Regions from separate parts of the Thauera humireducens genome, predicted to be linked through region 1. Evidence: predicted binding sites of a transcription regulator. Region 1 holds the regulator's gene; each other region holds the start of a gene.

Region 1 (7,615 bases):
TGACATTACAGGGCGTGCAGACTCGCACGCGCGCCCATACAACGCACATGCGCCAACCCCCACCCATCGAGCCGCCGCCATGACCGACAATTCCAAGAACCTGAAAAGCATCGGCCTCAAGGCGACCTACCCGCGCCTGAAGATCCTCGACCTTTTTCAGAGTTCAGATCAACGCCACCTCACCGCCGAAGACGTCTATCGCTCACTGATGAACGAGGGCATGGACATCGGCCTGGCGACCGTTTACCGAGTGCTGACGCAGTTCGAACAGGCGGGCCTGCTCGAGCGCCACTATTTCGAATCCGGCAAGGCCGTGTTCGAACTCAATGAAGGCGGTCACCACGACCACCTCGTGTGCATGCAGTGCGGCAAGGTCGAGGAGTTCTACGACCCCGAGATCGAACGCCGGCAGAATGCCATCGCCAAGGAACGCGGCTTCTCGTTGCGCGAGCATGCGCTGTACCTGTATGCCGACTGCACCCGCGAGAACTGCCCGGACCGTCCTGCCGAAAGCTGAATACTGAGCCGGAGCCGCCAGGCTCGCTGACCTAACCGCGCTGCCCGAGCATTTCGGCAGCGTGCTCGCGCGTGGTGCTGGTGATGTTGACGCCGCCCAGCATGCGCGCGATCTCTTCCACGCGCCCCTCGCGATCGAGCGGCGTGACCTCGCTGACCGTCTCGCCTGCCTGCTCGCGCTTTGCGATGCGCCACTGCCAGTCGGCGCAGGCAGCGACCTGCGGCAGGTGTGTCACGCACATGACCTGTCGGCCCTCGCCCAGACGGGCAAGCAACTTGCCGACGATCTCGGCCACCCGCCCGCCGATGCCGACATCGACCTCGTCGAAGATCAGCGTCGGCGTCTCCGAGGCACGGCTGGTCATCACCTGGATCGCCAGCCCGATCCGGGACAATTCGCCGCCCGACGCCACCTTGGCCAGGCTGCGCAAGGTCTGCCCCGGGTTGGCCGCCACGCGGAACTCGACACTCTCCACGCCAAACGCACCGGGCTCGCAGCGCTCGAGGGCAACCTCGAAGCGCCCGCCCGCCATCGCCAGCGTCTGCATCGCCTCGGTGATCTCATGCGACAGCACCTCGGCCGCGGGCCGCCGCGCGGCCGACAGACGCTCGGCGGCCGCATCGTAGTCCCTGCGCGCGCGCGCCTCGTCCGCCGCCAGCCGCTCGGGATCCGCGCTCGCCTCGAGGGTCTCGAGCCGCGCCTTCCACTGCTCGCGCAGTTCGGGCAGCACATCCACCCCGACCCGGTACTTGCGCGCCATGTCGGTCACCGCCGCGATGCGGCGCTCGATTTCGTTGAGGCGCTGCGGATCGAGATCGAGCCGGTCACGATAGCGACGCAGCGCATGGAGCGCCTCGTCCGCCTGGATGGCCGCTGACGCCAGCAGTTCGCGCACGTCGCCCAGGGCCGGGTCGATGTCGGCCAGCGACGCGATGCGCGCGTCGAGGTGGCGCAACACCGAGCACACGGCCAGTTCGCCCTCGCCCAGCGTATCGAGCGTTTCGTCGGCGCCTTCCATCAGGCTGGCGGCATGCGCCAGGCGCCCATGCTCGGCGTTGATCTCGGCCCATTCGTCCGCATCGAATGCGAGTTCATCCAGCTCCTGCAACTGCCAGGCGAGCAGTTCGCGCTCGCGCGCGGAACTGGCGGAGTCGTTCTCGGCTTCCAGTCGCAGTCGGGCAAGGCGCTGCCAGTCGCGATAGCGCGCTCCGACCTCGGCGACGAGCGCCTCGGCGCCGGCCTGGGCATCGAGCAGGACGCGCTGCGCATCGGCGCGCAGCAGCGCGTGATGCGCGTGCTGGCCATGGATGTCGGCCAGCCATTCCCCCGCCGCACGCAGCTGCGCCAGCGTCACGACGACACCGTTGATCCACGCGCGGCTGCGGCCGCTGACGTCGATGGTCCGCCGCAGCAGCACGCAGCCCTCCTCCACCGGCAGCGCCTGCTCACCCAGCCACGCCCGCAGGCCACCGCCTTCGGGCAGGTCGAACTCGGCGATCACGTCAGCGCGCTCCCGCCCCACGCGTACCATGCCGGCCTCGCCACGCCCGCCCAACGCCAGTCCCAGCGCGTCGAGCAGGATGGACTTGCCTGCGCCGGTCTCGCCGGTCAGGGCGCCGAAGCCGGAACCAAAGTCGAGCTCGAGTTGATCGACGATGACGAAATCGCGAATGGAGAGGCTTCTCAGCATGGCAGACGAACGGAATTGGGAGGACGGACCGCCGGCGCGGCACGGGTTCAGTTGTGGCGCGGCGTGGCGCTCCAGTGGAGCTTTTCGCGCAGCATCGCAAAGTAGCTGTAGCTTTCCGGATGCAGCAGTCGCAGCGACTGCGCCGAGCGCGTCATGCGCACGACGTCACCGGCGCGCAGATCGAAGCGCGCCTGGCCATCGAAGTGCACGCGCGCGTCCTGCGGCGGCAGCAGTTCGATGTCGATACGGCAATGGTCGGGCAGCGTGATCGGCCGCGCCGTCAGCGCGTGCGGACACAAGGGCACCAGCGCGATGCCCCCCACGCTGGGATGAAGAATCGGCCCGTTGGCGGACATCGCATACGCGGTGGAGCCGGTCGGCGTCGAGACGATCATGCCGTCCGACCGCTGCGTGTAGACGTATTCGCCATCGATCGACAGATCGAACTCGATCATCCGCCCGAGATCGCCCTTGTTGACCACGACGTCGTTGAGCGCCAGCGTGTGAAAGACCCGAGTACCGCCGCGCAGCACCTCGGCATCGAGCATGAATCGGGACTCTTCCGTGTAGCGCCCCGCGATGATCTCCCCGAGACCCCGCTGCGCGTCATTGAGCGCGATGTCGGTCAGGAAGCCGAGGCGCCCGAGGTTGACACCCGCCAGAGGCACGCCGTATTCGACGAGTCGGCGTGCGGTATGCAGCATCGTGCCGTCGCCGCCGATGACCACGGCAAGGTCGGCCTCGCCACCAATGTGCTCGTAGCTCGCGACGGGAAAATCTCCCGCGCCGCCGATGGAACTCGCCGTTCCCTGCTCGATCCACACCATCAGCCCGCTTTCGCGCAGGAAGCGGGCGATCGCCATCACCGACTCGGCGACGTCCGGACTCTGGTATTTGCCGACGAGGGCAAGGTTCCTGAATTTGGCATTCATGGAGGCGGATTAAACCATAACCGGACAGCCCCTTGGCGCCGCTGCGGGCGGCGCTTGCACGAGCGCTGCCCTACTGGCCACCCGCGCCCCACTCTCATAGAATCCGGGCTATATTCCCTGTCAGCCATGAATTCGCTCGACGCCCGCTCCCAGATCCTGCTGAAGACCCTGATCGAACGCTACATCGTGGACGGCCAGCCGGTTGGTTCGCGCGCCCTGTCACGCTTTTCCGGACTGGAGCTGTCGCCAGCCACGGTGCGCAACGTGATGAGCGACCTCGAGGAGATGGGTCTGATCGCCAGCCCGCATACGTCGGCAGGGCGCATCCCGACGCCTTTGGGCTATCGCTTCTTTGTCGATGCCCTGCTGACCGTACAGCCGCTCGAGACCGCCCGCGTCCGCGAGCTGAAAGGGCAGCTCCAGCCCGACCAGCCTCAGCGCCTGATCAACTCGGCCTCTCACCTGCTGTCGAACCTCACGCAGTTCGCCGGCGTGGTCGTGGCGCCGCGCAAGGACGCCGTGCGCATCCGCCAGTTCGAGTTCATCAGCCTGTCCGAAAACCGCATCCTGCTGATCATCGTCACCACGGCGGGTGACGTGCAGAACCGCATCCTGCTGACGCGCCGCGCCTACAATGCGGGCGAACTGAGCGGCGCGGCGAGCTACCTCAACGAACACTTCGCCGGGCTGTCCTTCAACGAGATCCGTCGCCGGCTTGCCGACGAACTGCGTCAGCTGCGCAGCGACATGACCGAGCTGATGACCGCCACGGTGGATGCCGGCAGCGAAGCCGCCGAAGAGACTGCCACCAGCTACGTCATCTCGGGTGAAACCAACCTGCTAGACGTCGAGGACCTGTCCTCGAACATGTCGCGCCTGCGCGAGCTGTTCAAGCTTTTCGAACAGCGCACCGGACTGATGCAATTGCTCGAGCTTTCGAACCGGGCCGAAGGCGTGCAGATCTTCATCGGCGGCGAATCGGGCCTGGCTCCGCTCGATGGCTGCAGCGTCGTTACCGCGCCGTACGAGGTCGACGGCCAGGTCGTGGGCTCGGTCGGCGTCATCGGCCCGACGCGCATGGCCTACGACCGCGTCATCCCCATCGTCGACATCACCGCACGGCTCTTGTCGAACGCCCTGTCCGCAAACGCCTGACCTGCCGGCGCGCATGACGCGACCGGCACTGGAACCACCGCTCAAGGACCCCAATGGCTCGCTACTGGCCCGAACCCGCCTACCAACACGGCACCGCGGCACGCACCGGTGTGCTCCTCGTGAATCTCGGCACGCCCGAAGCCCCGACAGCCGCCGCGCTGCGGCCCTATCTCAAGCAGTTCCTGTCCGACCCCCGCGTCGTCGAGATTCCCCGACTCGTGTGGTGGCCGATCCTGAACGGCATCATCCTCAACACCCGCCCGGCCGCATCGGCCAAGAAGTACGCCAGCGTGTGGATGAACGAGGGCTCGCCGCTGAAGGTGCACACCGAGCGCCAGGCCAAGTTGCTCGCCGGCTACCTGACCAAGGCCGGCCACCCGGATCTCGACATCGATTTCGCGATGCGCTATGGCTCGCCGTCCATCGCCGACCGCCTGCAGGCGATGCGCGCACGCGGCTGCAGCCGCATTCTGGTCGTGCCGCTCTATCCGCAATACTCGGCGAGCACCACCGCGACGGTGGTCGACGAGGTTTCGCGCTGCATGGGCCACATGCGCAACCAGCCGGAACTGCGCTTCGTGCGAAACTTTCACGACGATCCCGGCTACATTGAGGCCCTGGCCCGCAGCGTGCGTGACCACTGGATGAAGAACGGCGAACCGGATCGGCTGGTCATGAGCTTTCACGGTGTGCCGCGCCGCTCGCTCGACCTCGGCGACCCCTATCACTGCGAGTGCCACAAGACCGGCCGGTTGCTCGCCGAGGCGCTCGGCCTGCCGCGCGAACGCGCGCTGGTCACGTTCCAGTCGCGCTTCGGCAAGGCGGAATGGCTCAAGCCCTATACCCAACCCACGCTCGAGGCGCTGGCTGCGCAAGGCGTCGGGCGCGTCGACGTGATCTGCCCCGGCTTCGTCGCGGACTGCCTGGAGACGCTGGAGGAAATCGCCATGGAGTGCCGCGAGGCCTTCCTCGAGCACGGCGGCAAGGAATTCCACTACATCCCTTGCCTCAACGAGAACCACGAGTGGATCGATGCGCTGACCCGCCTGAGCATCGCACACCTCGGAAACTGGCTCGAAATCGGGCGCCCGGACGAGGCTTCGCTGGCCGCAGCCCGCAGTCGCGCCATGGAAAAGGGTGCGACGCGCTGAGTCAGTTGTCGATCAACTGCAGGTCAAGACCGCCCGTTGACGTGAATTCTCCACGCACCGCTGGCGGTCCGTCTTCCGACATCCGTTTCGCCAGCTGAGCCATGCGACGCACGATCACGGTGGTCAGCTGGCGCCGGAAGCGCTCGAGCACTTCTTCGCTGGCCAGCGCGAGCGCCGACGGATTGATCTCGAGGTAGGTCAGTGGCGTCAGCGACACCACCGACATCGAATGCTTGTGCTCGAGGTGATCGAGCCAGGCCTGGGCGCCGAAGACTTCACCATGTCCCAGTTCCATGACCTTGCGTCCATCGACGGACAGCTCCACGCTGCCGTCGAGCACGATGCCGAAGCGTTGATCCGTGCCGCCTTCCCGGACCAGCGTCACGTGCTTGTCGACCTTGCGCCAGCTGCAGATGCGCAGCACTTCCCACAGCTCGACATCCTCGAACTCGGTGAAGAAAGCCACCTTGCGCAAGCGCGCGAAGCGGCTGGTGTCGGGCGGCACGTAGCTGTCGTCCAGGATCTTGTAGCGCACCGCGGCGAGATCCTTCGCAAACTCCGCACCATTGCGATAACGCGAGTAAAGGTCCTTCTCCAGCGCCTTGCGGATCACCGCATCCATCTGCTCGGGCACGTCCGGGTTGAGCTGTGATACGGAAGGCGGATCCGCGTTGATGATCTTGTAGACCAGCTGCGCGGGGTTGCTGGCGCGGAACGGCAGGCGCCCGGTCAACAGGTGGAACAGCAGGACGCCGAGCGAGTACAGGTCGGTCTTCTGGTTGAGCGGATAGCCCTTGATCTGCTCCGGGCTCATGTAGGCCGGCGAGCCGACCCCCATGATGAAGGTCGAATCGGTGTCCACCTTCTTGTTGATGTTCATCGCCAGGCCGAAGTCGGTGATCTTCACGTTGTCCTGATCATCGACAAGGATGTTCGCCGGCTTGATGTCCCGGTGCACGATGCCCTGCCGATAGGCATGATCGAGCGCCATGCAGCACTTGAACACGATGCCGATGGTGCGATGGATCGGCAGCAGGTTCTCGAAGCTGCAGTAGCGTTCGAGCGAGCCGCCGGGAAAATACTCCATCACCACGTAGGCCTGCGTGGTCTCGATCGACGCGTCGAAGATGCGGATGATGTTCGGATGGTTCAGGCGGCTCGACACCGCCTCCTCGGCCTTCAGCAGCTTCAGCAGGCGACGGTTCCACTTCGCCTCGTCCTTGATCTTGTCGTCGAAGCGGACGTGCTTGAGCGCAACGGGCTCGGGATAGTCGGGGCTCTCCGCCAGATAGACGATCGCCGTCGCACCGCGTCCGATCTCGCGCACGATCCTGTACTTGCCGATCCTGTCCGGGGTTTCGCTCATTGCGATCGAGACGGCGATCAGACACCGCCGTTTTGCTTAGAAGTCGCCTGATTGTGGCACGAAGTCGCGCCCGCCGGCACTGCGTTCCAGCGGGCGCGGGCATGTCTCGATTGTTCCACGCACAGCGGCATGCCTACAATCGACCACCCCCGCAGCCTGCCGTGCTGCGCCGCCCCAGGAGCTGCGCTTGAGCGAACCCATCGACCTGCTGATTCACCCGCGCTGGACCATCACCGTCGAACCGGCCGGTGCGCCCCTCGAGGACCACGCGGTCGCCATCCGCGACGGCCGCATCATCGCCGTCCTGCCCATGGACGAAGCCCGTCTTCGATTCCAGCCGGGCGAGACGGTCGAACTACCGCAACACGTCCTGATACCCGGGCTGGTCAATCTCCATGCGCACGCGGCAATGAACCTCATGCGCGGGATCGCCGACGACCTGCCGCTCATGCGCTGGCTGCGGGAAGCGATCTGGCCGGCGGAGAGCCGGCACGTATCCGCCGCCTTCGTGCGCGACGGCACCCTGCTCGCGGCAGCCGAAATGTTGCGGGGCGGCATCACGACCTGCAACGACATGTACTTCTATCCCGGCGCAGCGGCCGAAGCGTTTGCCGAGGCGGGAATGCGGGCCGTCGTCGGCATCGTGGTGCTCGACTTCCCCACGCCGTGGGCGAGCGATGCGGACGACTATCTGCGCAAGGGACTGGAGACACGCGATCGCTTTGCCAAGCATCCCCTGCTGTCCTTTTCCGTGGCGCCTCACGCGCCCTATACGGTGTCCGATGCGGCTTTCGAGCGCGTACG
Region 2 (7,615 bases), 1.8 Mb from region 1:
CAGCCGCGCCACGGCGGCGGCCGACAGCGGGGGCAGGGCCTCGTGCCGGGCGCGGCCGGCGATCAGGCGCGCATAGGCTGCGGTGTTCTCCTGCGTGCGCACGATCTCGCTTTCCATGTCGGCATTGATGCGGAACAGTGGCGCGAACTCCGGATCGTACTGGGTGAGCAGGTAGTAGATCAGGCGCTCGCCGATCAGGATGACCTTCAGGTCCAGCGGCAGCGGTTCGGGCTCCAGTTGCACCGAGCCGGTGACGCCGATCAGCTCGGACAGGGACTCGATGCGCAGTCGCCCCGACTTCAGCGCGCGCTTCAGGCCTTCCCAGGCGAAGGGCTGGGACAGCAGCTTGACGGCGTCCACCACCAGAAAGCCGCCGTTGGCGCGGTGCAGGGCGCCGGCCCTGATCAGCGTGAAGTTGCTGACCAGCGTACCCATGTGCACGAGGTGGTCGATGCGGCCGACGAGGTTCTGCAAGGTCGGATGGTCCTCGCATACGACCGGTCGCGTGCCGTCGGCGGGGTTCTCGACGAGCAGGTTCACCAGATAGCGCTGCACGGTGATCGTGCCGGAGTAGGTGACGGTGTCCGCATCCTCGTCGGCGTGCGGGGCGGCGTGGAGCGACTCGCCGCTGGCGATGATGTCCTGCAAGACCGCGTCGAGGTGGGCGCTGACCTCGGGGAGGTCGGCATAGGCGGGCTTGAGCTCCTCGATCATGTGCCGTACGGTCACGCCGAGCGCGTCGCGTCCCGCGTCGCGGATGCGGTTCTGCAGCTCCCGCCGCCAGCGCGGAAAGTCGCCACCCATCAGGCGATGCATGCGTTCGTGCAGCAGCTTGATGTTGTCGCCCAGTTCCTTCTGCCGCGCCTCGGGCAGTTTCTCGAACTCATCCTGCGACAGCGTGCTCTCGGCGTCCTTCATCGGCAGGAAAGCGAAGCCGTGCGGCGTGCGCAGCAGGGCAATGCCCAGTTTCTGCGCTTCGTCGCCGAGTGTGCGCAGGGCGGCCTCCTCGCGCTGCTTGGCGTCTTCCTGCAAGGCCTCGATGCGGTTGCGGTAGTCGTCGCTCTCGAACACCGCGCCGATCGCAGGCATCAGTTCCTCGACGAAGCGCTCCATGTCGCTGCGGAAGCCCGCGCCGCGCCCGCAGGGCAGGCGCAGCAGCCGCGGCTGCGAGGCCTGGGCGAAGTTCCAGACATAGCACCAGTCCGCCGGCGGCGCGCCGCGATGGCGTTGGTTCTCCTGCAGACGGGCGACGATGTCGTGCCGCCCGCTGCCCGTGTCGCCGAGTACGAAGAGGTTGTAGCCGGGGCCTTCGATGTCCAGCCCGAGCCGGATCGCACCGATCGCGCGGGCATGGATGAAGCCGACGTCGGCGTCGTCGATCTCGGCGGTGGATGAGAACCCGAGGGAAGAAGGGTCGCAAACGGTACGGAGGCGTTCCGGCGGCAGCGGGGCGACGTGCATCTGCAGGACCTTGCTGTTCTTCTTGCGCCATCATAGACCGCGCGAGGCGAGGCGGGATGCAACGCGTGTTCAGCGCACCAGGAAGGGCAGGTTGGCGGTGGCCGCCTTGCCGTGACGGTCGCGCACGGTGATGAACAGGCGGTAAGGGCCTGGCCGTGGGGGAGCGATGAAGCGAACGCTGGAAGCATCCTCATGCAGCACGCGGATGTCGGCGGCATCGGGTGGCGTTTCGGCATCGCCACCCTTGCGCAGGTCGGTGGCTTCGGCGAGCACCTGCCATTCGGTGCGCAGGGGTGTGCCGTCGGAGGCCGCGGCGTCGATGCCGGCCGATACCTCCGCCCCCGGCGCGAAGACGTCGGCGGCGATGCCGATGCCGCGCACGACCGGCGCCGGCGTGCCGGGCTGCCCGCCCCAGGCGGTGGTCACCGCGTCGCTCATCGCCGTGGCACTGCCGTCGGCCAGCAGTAGTCCGTGCCAGGTGCCCGTCTGTTCCTGCTTTGCACCCCACAGGAAGGGGAATGCACCGCGAATCTGAGGGTGCGTCTTCAGGAAGGCGAGGGCGTCCACGAAGAAGCGCGCCTTCTCGGTGCTGGTCAGTTCGACTGGCGCGCCCCAGGGTTTGCGCCCGGCCTGCCACTGGCCGAGGGGGCCGAGTTCGGCGACCACCACTGGTTTCGTGATGCCGGCGGCGCGCAGCCGCTGCGGCAGGTCGAACACCGCGCCGGCATAGACATTGATGCCGAGCAGGTCCACGTTCGGGCAGCACCCGGCAAGGGCGCGGAAGGCGTCCATGCCAGTGTCGGCGACCACCATCATCGTCGGATGGGCCGGATCGACCCGCCGGACGAGGCCGGCGAGGCGGTCGACCTCGCGCCACAGCGGCATCGGGTCGGTCACGCCGGTCTCCACCTCATTGCCAACGCCCCACGCGAGCAGGGCGGGGTGGTGACGATGGCGCGCGACGAAGTCGAGCACGGCCGCCTCCTGTCGCCTCACCGCGGCCGGGTCGTCGTAGCGGAAGCCGTGGCGCGGGTGTTCCAGCCACAGACCCATCACCACCTTCATGCCGAGCCGCTGGGCTTCGTCGAGCACCCATGCGTCGGCCTGCCGATAGACGCGAACGACTTCGGCCCCCGCCGCCGCCAGGCGCGCCAGGCTGGCGCGATCGCCTTCGAACGCGGCGCCCTGCCACGGTGTGCCGCTGGCCGTTGCGCACGGGCTCAGCAGGGTCACACACAGTGACAGCAGCCCGAGCAGATGACCTGAAAACTTTTTAGTTCGAAGCACCCTTGAAATCCCCCCAACCCGTCCCTATTATTAGCACTCGTTGGCAGTGAGTGCTAACAAGCTTCGTGCGATAGCGATATCGCCGCGCAGAAGCAGACTGCGAATTTATCCGCGGGCCCGGCCCGCAACTCAATCAACCCAAACAGTTGAACCGTAGATAGGAGAGAACTCGATGAAGATTCGTCCCCTGCACGATCGCGTGATCGTCAAGCGTCTGGAAGCCGAACGCAAGACCGCCAGCGGCATCGTGATCCCGGACAGCGCCGGCGAGAAGCCCGATCAGGGCGAAGTGCTGGCCGTCGGCAACGGCAAGATCCTGGACGACGGCAAGGTGCGTCCGATGGCCGTCAAGGTGGGCGACAAGGTGCTGTTCGGCAAGTATGCCGGCCAGGCCGTCAAGGTCGAAGGCGAAGAGCTCCTCGTGATGCGCGAGGAAGACATCATGGGCGTGGTCGAGGCCTGAGCCTCCGCCAATCCCTGAAACGCTAACCGAAACATTTACGGAGTTCTGAAGAATGGCAGCTAAAGAAGTCAAGTTTGGTGATTCCGCCCGCGAACGCATGGTCGCCGGCATCAACATCCTCGCCAACGCAGTCAAGGTGACCCTGGGCCCGAAGGGCCGCAACGTGGTGCTGGAGCGCTCGTTCGGCGCCCCGACCGTGACCAAGGATGGTGTCTCCGTCGCCAAGGAAATCGAACTGAAGGACAAGTTCGAGAACATGGGCGCGCAGATGGTCAAGGAAGTCGCTTCCAAGACCTCGGACATCGCCGGTGACGGCACCACCACCGCTACCGTGCTGGCCCAGTCGATCGTGCGCGAAGGCATGAAGTTCGTCGCCGCCGGCATGAACCCGATGGACCTGAAGCGCGGCATCGACAAGGCCGTCATCGCCACCATCGACGAGCTGAAGAAGCTGTCGAAGCCCTGCTCGACCAACAAGGAAATCGCCCAAGTCGGCTCGATCTCGGCCAACTCCGACAGCGACATCGGCGACATCATCGCTAACGCGATGGACAAGGTCGGCAAGGAAGGCGTCATCACCGTCGAAGACGGCAAGTCGCTGCAGAACGAACTCGACGTCGTCGAAGGCATGCAGTTCGACCGCGGCTACCTGTCGCCCTACTTCATCAACAACCCGGACAAGCAGGTTGCGATCCTCGACAACCCCTTCGTCCTGCTGTTCGACAAGAAGATCTCGAACATCCGTGACCTGCTGCCGGTGCTGGAGCAAGTCGCCAAGGCCGGCCGTCCGCTGCTGATCATCGCCGAAGACGTCGAAGGCGAAGCCCTGGCCACCCTGGTGGTGAACAACATCCGCGGCATCCTGAAGACCTGCGCCGTCAAGGCCCCGGGCTTCGGCGACCGTCGCAAGGCCATGCTGGAAGACATCGCCATCCTGACCGGCGGCCAGGTCATCGCCGAGGAAGTCGGCCTGACGCTGGAGAAGGCCACCCTGGAAGATCTGGGCCAGGCCAAGCGCATCGAAGTCGGCAAGGAAAACACCATCATCATCGACGGTGCTGGCCAGGCCGAGCGCATCGAAGCTCGCGTCAAGCAGATCCGCGTGCAGATCGAGGAAGCGACCTCTGACTACGACCGCGAGAAGCTGCAGGAACGCGTGGCCAAGCTGGCCGGTGGCGTGGCCGTGATCAAGGTCGGTGCCGCGACCGAAGTCGAAATGAAGGAAAAGAAGGCCCGCGTCGAAGACGCCCTGCACGCCACCCGCGCTGCAGTGGAAGAGGGCATCGTCCCGGGCGGCGGTGTTGCGCTGCTGCGTGCCCGCGCCAACCTGGGCGGCCTGAAGGGCGACAACCACGACCAGGACGCCGGCATCAAGATCGTGCTGCGCGCCATGGAGCAGCCGCTGCGCGAGATCGTCGCCAACGCCGGTGACGAAGCCTCGGTGGTGGTCAACAAGGTCGTCGAGGGGTCGGGCAACTTCGGCTACAACGCTGCGACCGGCGAGTACGGCGACATGGTCGAGATGGGCGTGCTGGACCCGACCAAGGTCACCCGCACCGCGCTGCAGAACGCCGCGTCCGTCGCCGGCCTGATGCTCACCACCGACTGCATGGTCGGCGAGCTGGCCGAAGACAAGCCGGCCGGCGGCATGCCGGGCATGGGCGGCATGGGTGGTATGGGCGGCATGGACATGGGCATGTAATGCCCGGTCCGCAGCCCCGGTTCATCGGGGCTGCACTGGCTTCAAGACAAAAGCCTCGCGCAAGCGGGGCTTTTGTCGTTCACGCGAGTCGTTCACGCGACGCGTGTTGGTCCTCGGTGGGCCGCGCGCAGCGATCACGGAAGGCTGCGCAAACCGTGGGATAATCTTCGGGACTTGGGACGATCGACGACCTCGTCCGGCACGTGATCTGCGCAGGGAAAGAGGCAAGGGCGGTCGGAGAAAAGTCGGCAGGGAGCGGCGACGGCTTGAGCAGGCCGCTCCCTGAAGCGCGCAAGCCGTGCTGGCGCGCTTCCGATGACCGAGCAAAAGGAGAACAGCGGGACCGATGCTAGGCGCGACCGCTTACACGTAACTTACATCCGGAATTTCATGCGCATTCTTCTCGCCGAAGATGACCCAGTGATCGCCGACGGCATTGGTCGTGCCCTCAAGCGCAGCGGATATGCGGTAGATCACGTGGATAACGGCGTCGAGGCCGATGCGGCGCTGGCCTCGCAGCCTTACGATCTGCTCATTCTCGACCTCGGCATGCCGCGCCTGGGGGGCATCGAGGTGCTCAAGCGGCTGCGCGCGCGCAAGTCGGCGCTGCCGGTGCTGATCCTGACTGCGCAGGACGGCGTCGATGACCGGGTGCGAGGTCTCGATGCCGGGGCCGACGACTACATGACCAAGCCCTTTGCGCTGCCGGAGCTCGAGGCGCGGGTGCGGGCGCTGACGCGCCGCGGCACCGGGCAGGCGCGTTGCCTGGAGCTGGGACGGCTGTCCTACGACCAGGCTGACCGCGTGGTGAAGGTGGATGGACAGGTGCTGGAGCTGTCCGCGCGTGAGATCGGGCTGCTGGAGGTCTTTCTGCTGCGTGTCGGGCGCCTCGTCAGCAAGGACCAGTTGGTGGACCATCTGTGCGGATGGGGCGAAGAGGTCTCGAGCAATGCCATCGAGGTGTATGTCCATCGCCTGCGCAAGAAGCTGGAGGCCAGTGGGGTGCGGATCGTGACCGTTCGCGGGCTGGGGTACTGCCTGGAAAACTCGGATGCGGTCCCGGCGACGAAAGCCTGAGAAGGTGGCGCCCGGCGCCAGGCGCACCGGGCCGCCGAATTCGCTCTTCGGCGAGATCCTCGACTGGATGCTCGCGCCGCTGCTGTTCCTGTGGCCGATCTCGATCATCGTCACCCACAACGTCGCCGACAACATCGCGAACCAGCCTTACGATCTTGCACTGGCCGACAGCGTGCGTGCGCTTTCGCGCCTAGTGACGCTCGCCGACGGCCAGGTCGTCGTGCATTTCCCGGCACCGCCGCGGGCGCTGTTCCGTGCCGACCAGGACGACGTGCTGTACTTTCAGGTGGCGGACGAGCAGGGCGTGACACTGACTGGCGACCCGGAGATTCCGCGACCGCAGCAGTTGGTCAGTCCGGTGGGCGAGGAGGTGCTGTTCCGCGACGAGATCATCCACGGTGAGGAGACGCGTGTTGCCTATCGTCTGCTGCGTCCGGGTGAGGGTGACGCATCGCCCCTGGTGCTGGTGCAGGTGGCCGAAACGCGCAACAAGCGCAGCGACCTCGCGTCGCGCGTCGTGACCGGGGTGTTGCTGCCGCAGTTCGCGATCATCCCGCTTGCGGTGGTGCTGGTATGGGTGGGCCTGTCGCGCGGCATCGCCCCGCTGAACCGCTTGCAGAGCCTGATCCGCCGCCGGCGTCCGACCGATCTGTCGCCCGTCCCGCCGGCCAGCGTGCCCGAGGAGGTGCGTCCGCTGATCATCGCCTTCAACGACATGATGGCGCGGCTGGAGGAGAACCTCCAGGCGCAGCAGCGCTTCATCGCCGACGCCGCGCACCAGATGCGCACGCCGCTGACCGGCCTGAAGATGCAGACCGATCTTGCGCTGCATGAGACCGATCCCGAGCAGTTGCGGCAGTCGCTCGCCCATATTGCCGAGAGCACGGACCGTGCCGCCCACCTCATCAACCAGTTGCTGTCGCTGGCGCGGGCCGAGGCGAGCTTTGAAAAGCTGTACGCGGTCGAGCCGGTGGATCTGGGTGCGGTGGTGCGCGAGGTGGCGCTGGAGTTGTTCCCACGCGCGCAGACCAAGAGCATCGATCTCGGCGCGGAGGGCGGCGAAGGCGAGCTGCTCGTCGAAGGCAATGCGGTGCTGTTGCGCGAACTGGTGAAGAACCTAGTGGACAACGCGATCAAATACACGCCGCGCGGTGGCCATGTCACCGTACGCACGCGCTTCGCAGGTTCTCCGGTGCTGGAGATCGAGGACTCCGGTCTCGGGATTCCGGATGCCGACCGCGAGCGCGTGTTCGAACGCTTCTACCGTGTGCTCGGCAGCGGTGTGGACGGGTCCGGGCTCGGCTTGCCGATCGTGCGCGAGATTGCGGAGTTGCACCGTGCGACCGTCACGCTGGATGCCAACCCGGCGGGGCAGGGCACCCTGGCGCGCGTGGTGTTCCCGCGCTCCCATCTGCAGCTGCCGCCGGCGGTGCAGGGCGATGTCTATCCCCTAGGTTGATGCGTTCAGCTGGCGTTAAGATTGCGTTAAGTATTTGTTATTAAAAGATATTTTTATGAGCGCGTAAGCGGAATGTAAGTCTTCGACCCTACCTTGTGTCGGACTGGGCGCCTGCCCGGCCGGTTCACTAAAGGCGAGGAGGGGAAACATGGAAGACGATCTGGTG
Region 3 (7,615 bases), 630 kb from region 1:
TCAACAGATAGAGATCGTGGTTGCCCAGCACGACATTCGCCGCCGCCCCCATGTCGCGCAGCAGCCGCAGTACGCGCAGCGATTCCGGCCCCCGATTGACGAGATCGCCGACCACCCAGAGGCAGTCCTGAGTCGGGTCGAAGGCGATGCGCTCGAGCATACGGTCGAGTGGTGCGTAACAGCCCTGGATGTCGCCGATAGCGTAAATGGACATGCTTTGGATTGCGCGAGCGCTCAGGACCGCGGATCGGTGTCAAGGACCGGGGATTGTAAGGGCTTCAGGAGGCAAGAACATTGCACCAATTCATTACCGCGTCACATCCCGCACTGAAAATACGAGACGCCATAAGGCTCCGACGGACTGCATTTGCTGTGCAGCCAACAACCTAACCAACCTCTTCTATGGGATCAACAACGTGAAGAAGAAACTCCTCGCCTGCGCTCTCACTGCCGCGTTCTGCGGGCACGCCGCTGCTCAATCGAATGTCACCGTTTACGGCGTGATGGACCTGGGCTACAGCTATCGCGACGCGGATGGCCAGGGCTCCACGAGCTCCATCGACAGCGGAATATCTGGCGGCTCACGTCTTGGCTTCCGGGGCTCCGAGGACTTGGGCAACGGCATGAAGGTCAATTTCCGCCTGGAAACCGGTGTCGAGGCTGACCGCGGCATCGCAGCCCAAGGCGAACGTGCATTCGGCCGCGCCGCATGGGTCAGCCTTTCCGGCGGCTTTGGCGAGCTACGCGTTGGCCGCCAGAATGCACTTGGCTACGACTGGTTTGGCGGCACCGTTTCGCCGTGGGGAACGAACTTCCTGCAAGCCAACCCGAAGACCGTGTTTGGCTACGATGCGGTGGCAGAACGCGTCGACAACGCCGTGTTCTACTACTCCCCCAATCTGTCCGGCTTCCAACTGGCTGCTGGCTACTCGACCCGGCGCGAAGGTCAGGAAACGCTCGAGAACGACAACGACCAGAGCGTCTTCTCGGCGGGCCTGAGCTACGCCAACGGCCCGCTCAAACTGGCGCTTACCTATGATCAGCGCAATGTGTCCGACCTTGCCGAAGGCCCGGGTACCGATGATGTGAAGAACATTGCACTCGGCGGCAGCTATGACTTCGGCGCCCTCAAGGTGCATGCAGGTTTCGGGCAACTGAAGAACGTCGGCTTCGATAAGTCGGCGCAAACCGAGAAAGCCTGGCTGATCGGCGCATCGATGCCGATCGGCAAGGCGGGCGAGTTGATGGCGACCTACCAAACCGCAAGCGAAGACCTCAACGTCAATGCTTACGGCACGCGTTTCGACGACGACGTGAAGGGCATCAGCGTGGTGTATAGCCACAAGCTCTCGAAGCGCACCAAGCTCTATGCGTATGCCAGCCAGTACAACGATTCCGTGCTGGACGCCGCCAAGGACAAGCTGGGCGACAGCACCGAGTTTGCGCTCGGCATCAATCACAGCTTCTGATCGAAAGATCTGAAACCACGACCACCGCCCTACGGGGCGGTTTCTTGTATGCAGTCGCAGTAAACGACAAAACGGGAGCCGAAGCTCCCGTTTTTACTTTCAAACCTGTCGATAAGACAGATTAGAAGCGGTGACGCACGCCCAGGTTGAAACCCTTCTGGTAGCCTTCGCCGCCGTTGGTGGCGTCGCCAGAGCTGGCCAGCAGGACGTCATCCTTGTTGTTGATGTCAGCGTAGACCGTGTAGATGTCGGTACGCTTCGACAGCGCGTGGGTGTAACCCAGGGCCCACTGACCAACCTTGTAGTCGTCGCCAGCGAAGTCGTACTTGCCCGACACGTAGGAAGCCATGACCTTGCCAGCAGCGCCAACCGGAGCGGTCACGCCGAGCATCCAGTACTTGGCCTTCTCGTCGTCGCCCAGACCGGTGAACTCGGCGTCGTACTTGTTCTGACCATACATGGCCGAAACCTTGGCCACGCCGAAGTCATAGGCGGCAGCCAGATCCCACACCTTGTTCTTGCCGCTCGCGCCTTCAACCTTGACCTGGTGGTAGTTGGCAGCCAGCGACAGCGGGCCGTTGTTGTACATCGGGGAGATGCCCCAGACGCGTGCATCACCGTCGTTGTCGATGTTTTCTTGATCGTTTGCTTGGGTCGAGTAAGCAGCGATCACGGTCAGGCCCGAGAAGTTCGGGGAGATATAGACAAGAGCGTTGTCCAAGCGACCCGAGTTGGTCTGCTCGTAAACGTTCGAGATCTTGCCGACGGTGCCGTCACCGAACGGATCGTAAGCGCCGTGAAGCATGTTCTGCATGTGGTACTGACGACCCACGCGAACTTCACCGAAGCCACCAGCCAGCGAAACGAAGGACTGACGACCGAAAGTCTTCTCACCTTGGGCGCTGACACCACGATCGGCAAAAAAACCTTGTTCCAGCACGAAGCCAGCCTTCAGGCCATTGCCCAGGTCTTCGGTGCCGCGGAAGCCGAGGCGGCTGCCGTTGGCAACGCCGGAGTCGATTGCAGTCTTGCTGCCGACGCCGTCAACGAAGTGGTCGCCACGGTAGCTGAAGCCCATGTCCACCAGACCGTAGATGGTCACGTTCGACTGAGCGAAGGCCGGAGCCGAAACCAGGCCGGCGACAGCCAGCGCGATCAGTTTCTTCTGCATGTGTTTCTCCTCAAATATGAAGTTGAGACCTTGGCATGTGCCTCGGCCCTACTCACCTCTCTGGCGAGAAGTTGGAGCGATTCTGCAAACCCGCCGCGCCCCTTGCAAGCCCGGCAGCGCTAAAACACCACATTCGGAGGATTGTTGTTGCAGTCGTGCAACAGATGACAACGCCAATGGCACCTGCCTGCGGGAATCGCAGCCGGTGCCGTCGGGCGGGGTTGAGCCCCTGACAATGGGATACCCGCATGCCCGAACCCACGTACGATCGGGAGGGAGCGCCGTGTATCAAAGACGGAACTCAGACCCGGCTTAGCACTCTGATGCCCCGAGTGCTAATATCTGAGCGCAAGGAGGACACAAGCCTATGTCTCAAGCCCTGACGTTCCCCGTTCCCGCCGCCGGCAGCCTGGATCAGTACATCCAGAGCGTGAATCGCATGCCGATGCTGAGCGAGCAGCAGGAGGTGGAACTGGCGACGCGGCTGCGCGATGACGGCGATGTCGATGCTGCCCGCCAGTTGGTCATGTCGCATCTGCGCGTGGTGGTTGCGATCGCTCGTGGTTATCTGGGTTACGGCCTGCCGCATGCCGACCTGATCCAGGAAGGCAACATCGGCCTGATGAAGGCCGTGAAGCGCTTCGACCCGACGCGTGGTGTGCGTCTGGTTTCGTTCGCGATCCACTGGATCAAGGCCGAGATCCACGAGTACATCCTGAAGAACTGGCGGCTGGTGAAGATCGCGACCACCAAGGCGCAGCGCAAGCTGTTCTTCAACCTGCGGGGCATGAAGCAGGACAGCACGACGCTGAACCCGCTCGAAGTGAAGTCGATCGCCGCCCAACTGGGCGTGAAGCCGGAAGAAGTCGTCGAGATGGAAACCCGCCTCGGCGGTCGCGACATTCCGCTCGAGGGCGGCAACGACGACGATGACGAGCGCTTCGCGCCCATCGCCTACCTGCCCGACCCGCACGCCGAACCTTCGGAAGTGCTGGAGCAGACGCAGCTCGCCCATCTGCAGGACAGCGGCCTGCGCAACGCGCTGGCCAGCCTGGACGACCGCAGCCGCGCCATCGTCCAGCGCCGCTGGTTGAGCGAAGGCGACAGCGCCACGCTGCACGAACTGGCCGCCGAATACGGCGTGTCGGCCGAACGCATCCGCCAGATCGAGGCCAAGGCCATGCAGAAGATGCGCGGGATGCTGGCGGCGGTCGCCTGACCCGACGGCCTCGCACACAAGCGGAAACGGCAACCGGGAGGTTGCCGTTTTGCGTTTACGCGGCCGCCGTGTTCATGCGGCCCTTGTCACAACCGGCCTGCGTCACTTCCCTGCCAGCAGCGCCTTGATGTCCGCCGCGATGACTGCGGGCTCCTCGGCATGTTTCACGTACAGGCGCAACCGGCCCTGCGGGTCGAACACGTAGGTGCCAGCCGAGTGGTCGATGGTGTAGTGCCCGGTCAGGTCGCCGCTCTTGCGGTAGAAGACGCGGAAATCCTTGGCCACCTCGGCGATCTTGTCAGGTGTACCGTACAGGCCGAGGAAGCGCTTGTCGAACACCGGCACGTACTCGGCCAGCAACGCGGGCGTATCGCGCTCGGGATCGACGGTGATGAAGATCACCTGGACCTTGTCGCCATCCGGGCCGAGTTGCCGCATGACTTCGCTCATGCCCGCCAGCGCGGTGGGGCAGACGTCCGGGCACTGGGTGTAACCGAAGAAGATCGTCACCACCTTGCCCTTGAAGTCCGCGAGCGTACGAGCCTGGCCGTGGTGGTCGATGAGCTGCAGCGTCTTGCCGTACTCGGCGCCGGTGATGTCGGTGCTGCGGAAGATTGGCTCGGGCGGGGTGCAGGCTGCGAGCGTGGCGACTGCGAGTGCCATTGCCGCGGCACGGGCAAGGCGGGAAAGACAGGACATGCGGGAGAAGCGGAACGACATCGGGCACCTCATGCTGCCGGTTGAATCAGCGCCCGATGATAGACGCTTGCGACGCGCGCAAACACCGCCTGCGTCAAGGCGCCGCAGTCACCCGCCGGTCACCACGGCAGGTAGTGGTCGACCAGCAGCGCCCCGAACAGCCCGAACAGATAGGCAATGGAAAAGCGGAAGGTGCGTCGCGCCAGCGCATCGCTGTAGTCGCGGTACAGCCGCCAGGCGTAGCGGATGAACTGCAAGCCGAGCGCCACCGCCACGCCCAGATAGAGCGCGCCGCTCATGCGCGTAGCGAAGGGCAGCAGCGTGACGCCGAACAGGATCAGCGTGTACAGCAGCACCGACAGGCGGGTGAATTCGGCGCCGTGCGTGACCGGCAGCATCGGCAACCCGGCGCGCGCATAATCGGCGGTCCGGTACAGAGCCAGCGCCCAGAAGTGCGGCGGCGTCCAGGCGAAGATGATGAGGAACAGCAGCAGCGCGTCGGCGCTGACCTCGCCCGACACCGCGGCCCAGCCCAGCACAGGGGGCATGGCGCCGGAGGCGCCGCCAATCACGATATTCTGCGGCGTGCGCGGCTTCAGCAGCACGGTATAGACGACCGCGTAGCCGACGAAGGTAGCGAGCGTCAGCCACATCGTCAGCGGATTGACCATCTGGTGCAGCAGCGTCAGGCCAGAGCCGCCGAGCACGCCGGCGAACAGCAGCACCTCGGGCGGCGACAGCTCGCCGCGCGGCAGCGGCCGGGCCCGGGTGCGCGTCATGCGGGCATCGATCTGCTGTTCGATCAGGCAATTCATCGCTGCCGCCGCACCGGCGACGCAGGCGATGCCGACCGTCGCGGCGAACACCGTCATAGCGTCGGGCAAGCCTTCGGGCACGGCGAGGAACATGCCGATCACCGCGCAGAACACGATCAAGGTATTCACCCGCGGCTTGGTCAGCACGTAGAAGGCGCGCATACGGCTGGCGCGGGCGGCATCCAAAGCGGCGATTTTCATGATCTCCCCTCCTCGATCGCCATCGTCAGCGGCGGAGCCGCCCGACGCTGCGGCGCGACGGATGGCAGGGCGCGCGGCGCCCCCAGCCGGAAATTGACCCACACCATCACAAACACCAGCAGGGCTGCGCCAGCGTTGTGCGCTGCGGCCAGCGGCAGGGGCAGCGACAGCAGCACGTTGGCGACGCCGAGCCCGACCTGCAACGCCAAGGCCGCAAGCAGCGCGACGCCGACATCGAGGGTGGCGCGCCGCCGGCACAACGCGCCGCCGAGCAGCAACAGCGCGCCCCCCGCGACCAGCGCACCGATGCGGTGCGACCAGTGGATGGCGGTGAGTGCGGCGTTGGACAGCAACTCGCCGTCGGCCGTCATGCCGAGTTCGCGCACGACGTGGAAGGCGTTGGCATAGTCGGCGTCCGGCGCGAAGCTGCCGTGACAGGTCGGGAAGTCGGTGCAGGCCAGCGCCGCGTAGTTGGTGCTGGTCCAGCCGCCGAGCGCGATCTGCGCGATCAGCAGGACGAAGGCCAGTCTGGCGCCCAACTGCAGACGGCGCGTCGACCGACCCGCATGGGATAACGATGTCATCGGCTGCACGGCACCCGAGGCGCGCAGCGCCAGCCAGGCCAGCAGCGCCAGCGTCGTCAGTCCGCCCAGCAGGTGTGCGGTGACGATGGCGGGCTTCAGCAGCAGGGTCACCGTCCATTTGCCGAGCAGTCCCTGGAAGATCACGACCCCGACCAGCGCCAAGGCCACAGCCGGCGCAGCACGTGGATTGTCGCGCAATCGCCAGCCCAGCACCGCGAGCGCGATGATCAGCAGGCCCAAGCTGGCAGCGAGGTAGCGGTGGATCATCTCCTTCCACGCCTTGGGCAGGCTGACGGGGCCGTCGGGCTCCGCGGCATGCACGTCGCGGATCACGTCGGCGGCATGCGCCGGCGTGAGCTTGCCATAGCAACCGGGCCAGTCCGGACAGCCGAGCCCGGCATCGGCCAAGCGCACATAGGCGCCGAACACCACGACGACGAAAGTCAGCAGCAGCGCGCCGAGGGCCAGGCGCCGATACAGGCGCAGGCCGCGACTCACGGCCGCCCTCCCCGCCCCAGCGCCGAATACTTCAGCAGCCGTTGCAGATCCTTGGTCAGCGCGCGCGCCGCCACCGTCGCATCGGCCTGGTCGTCGAAACGCATCATGACGTTGCCCAGCGGATCGACGAGATGAATGGTGCCAGGCGCCCACTGCGGCAGGGTCGCGAGCCACGCCGCATCGGCACGGGCAATCCGCAGCTCGTCGGCCACCGACGCACCCGGCAGACGATCGGCTGGCGGCTCCACACCATCGCTGACCAGCCACAGCCGGCCAACCCGCTCCATCTCCTTCGCCTGGGCGATGCGCGCCTGGCGCGACACGTACAGCGCCCGCGCGCAGGCCGCATCGCAGGCGGCGGGCGCGGCCACCACCAGCGTCCAGCGACCCTCGAGTTCGCCCCGCGTCAGTACCGGCTGGCCCCCAAGCCCGGACAAGCCGCTCTGCGGCAAGGGCGTCAGCGACAGCAATTCGCCGTTGTTCACCCGCCCCTGCGGCTGCCACACGTAGAACATGAAGTAGGACGCCAGCACCGGCAGCACGCATACCAGCGCCAGCAGCAGCAAGGTGCGGCGCGCCCGGCGTCGGCGCACGGGCGGCGGCACGGGACCGAGGGGCTCAGTGCCCGGCGAAGCGAGGGTTCCGCTGCTCATGATCTCTCCGAGAAACAAGGTGCCAGACATATGCGAGGGTGAGCACGGCCGCGAGCGCCGCGAGCGCATACCACTGGAAGGCGTAGCCGCGATGACGCTCGATGCCGGCCGACGGCAACGGCCAGTCACGCACCAGGCCGTCATTCACGACCGTGGTCTGCAGCACAATCCAGGGCGCGACACAGGGCGATGCTGCGGCGGCGCCCTGCGCAGGCAGCGCCGTGGTGCTTGCGCCTTCTGTCGTCGCCCCTTCGGTCATCGCACTGCCCACGCCGTCGGCCGCTGCCGTCACAGGGCAGCGCGCCA

Evidence for each region. Region 1 encodes HrcA, which represses chaperone genes, less so after heat shock. Its sites were predicted from a motif close to TNTTAGCACTCNNNGNCNNNGAGTGCTAANA; they were not measured.
Region 2: a site for HrcA is predicted at 2,777-2,807, ahead of groES (co-chaperone GroES). Genes of this name have one in related genera too.
Region 3: a site for HrcA is predicted at 2,951-2,981, ahead of rpoH (RNA polymerase sigma factor RpoH). Genes of this name have one in related genera too.

Annotation. Positions count from the first base shown of each region.
Region 1 covers NZ_CP014646.1:416,589-424,203, reverse strand. Annotated here, with positions in the region: gene fur (ferric iron uptake transcriptional regulator) at 80-517, shown strand; gene recN (DNA repair protein RecN) at 549-2,207, opposite strand; gene AC731_RS01990 (NAD kinase) at 2,255-3,139, opposite strand; gene hrcA (heat-inducible transcriptional repressor HrcA) at 3,266-4,294, shown strand; gene hemH (ferrochelatase) at 4,348-5,445, shown strand; gene AC731_RS01975 (serine/threonine-protein kinase) at 5,447-6,811, opposite strand; gene AC731_RS01970 (TRZ/ATZ family hydrolase) at 6,999-7,615, shown strand, end outside.
Region 2 covers NZ_CP014646.1:2,196,310-2,203,924, reverse strand. Annotated here, with positions in the region: gene AC731_RS10400 (AAA family ATPase) at 1-1,461, opposite strand, end outside; gene AC731_RS10395 (glycoside hydrolase family 2 TIM barrel-domain containing protein) at 1,531-2,748, opposite strand; gene groES (co-chaperone GroES) at 2,921-3,211, shown strand; gene groL (chaperonin GroEL) at 3,264-4,913, shown strand; gene AC731_RS10380 (response regulator transcription factor) at 5,304-5,990, shown strand; gene AC731_RS10375 (sensor histidine kinase) at 5,965-7,449, shown strand; gene AC731_RS10370 (DUF485 domain-containing protein) at 7,598-7,615, shown strand, end outside.
Region 3 covers NZ_CP014646.1:3,956,575-3,964,189, reverse strand. Annotated here, with positions in the region: gene AC731_RS18390 (symmetrical bis(5'-nucleosyl)-tetraphosphatase) at 1-214, opposite strand, end outside; gene AC731_RS18385 (porin) at 417-1,469, shown strand; gene AC731_RS18380 (porin) at 1,591-2,640, opposite strand; gene rpoH (RNA polymerase sigma factor RpoH) at 3,008-3,859, shown strand; gene AC731_RS18370 (SCO family protein) at 3,962-4,579, opposite strand; gene cyoE (heme o synthase) at 4,678-5,574, opposite strand; gene AC731_RS18360 (COX15/CtaA family protein) at 5,571-6,656, opposite strand; gene AC731_RS18355 (hypothetical protein) at 6,653-7,309, opposite strand; gene AC731_RS18350 (SURF1 family protein) at 7,275-7,615, opposite strand, start outside.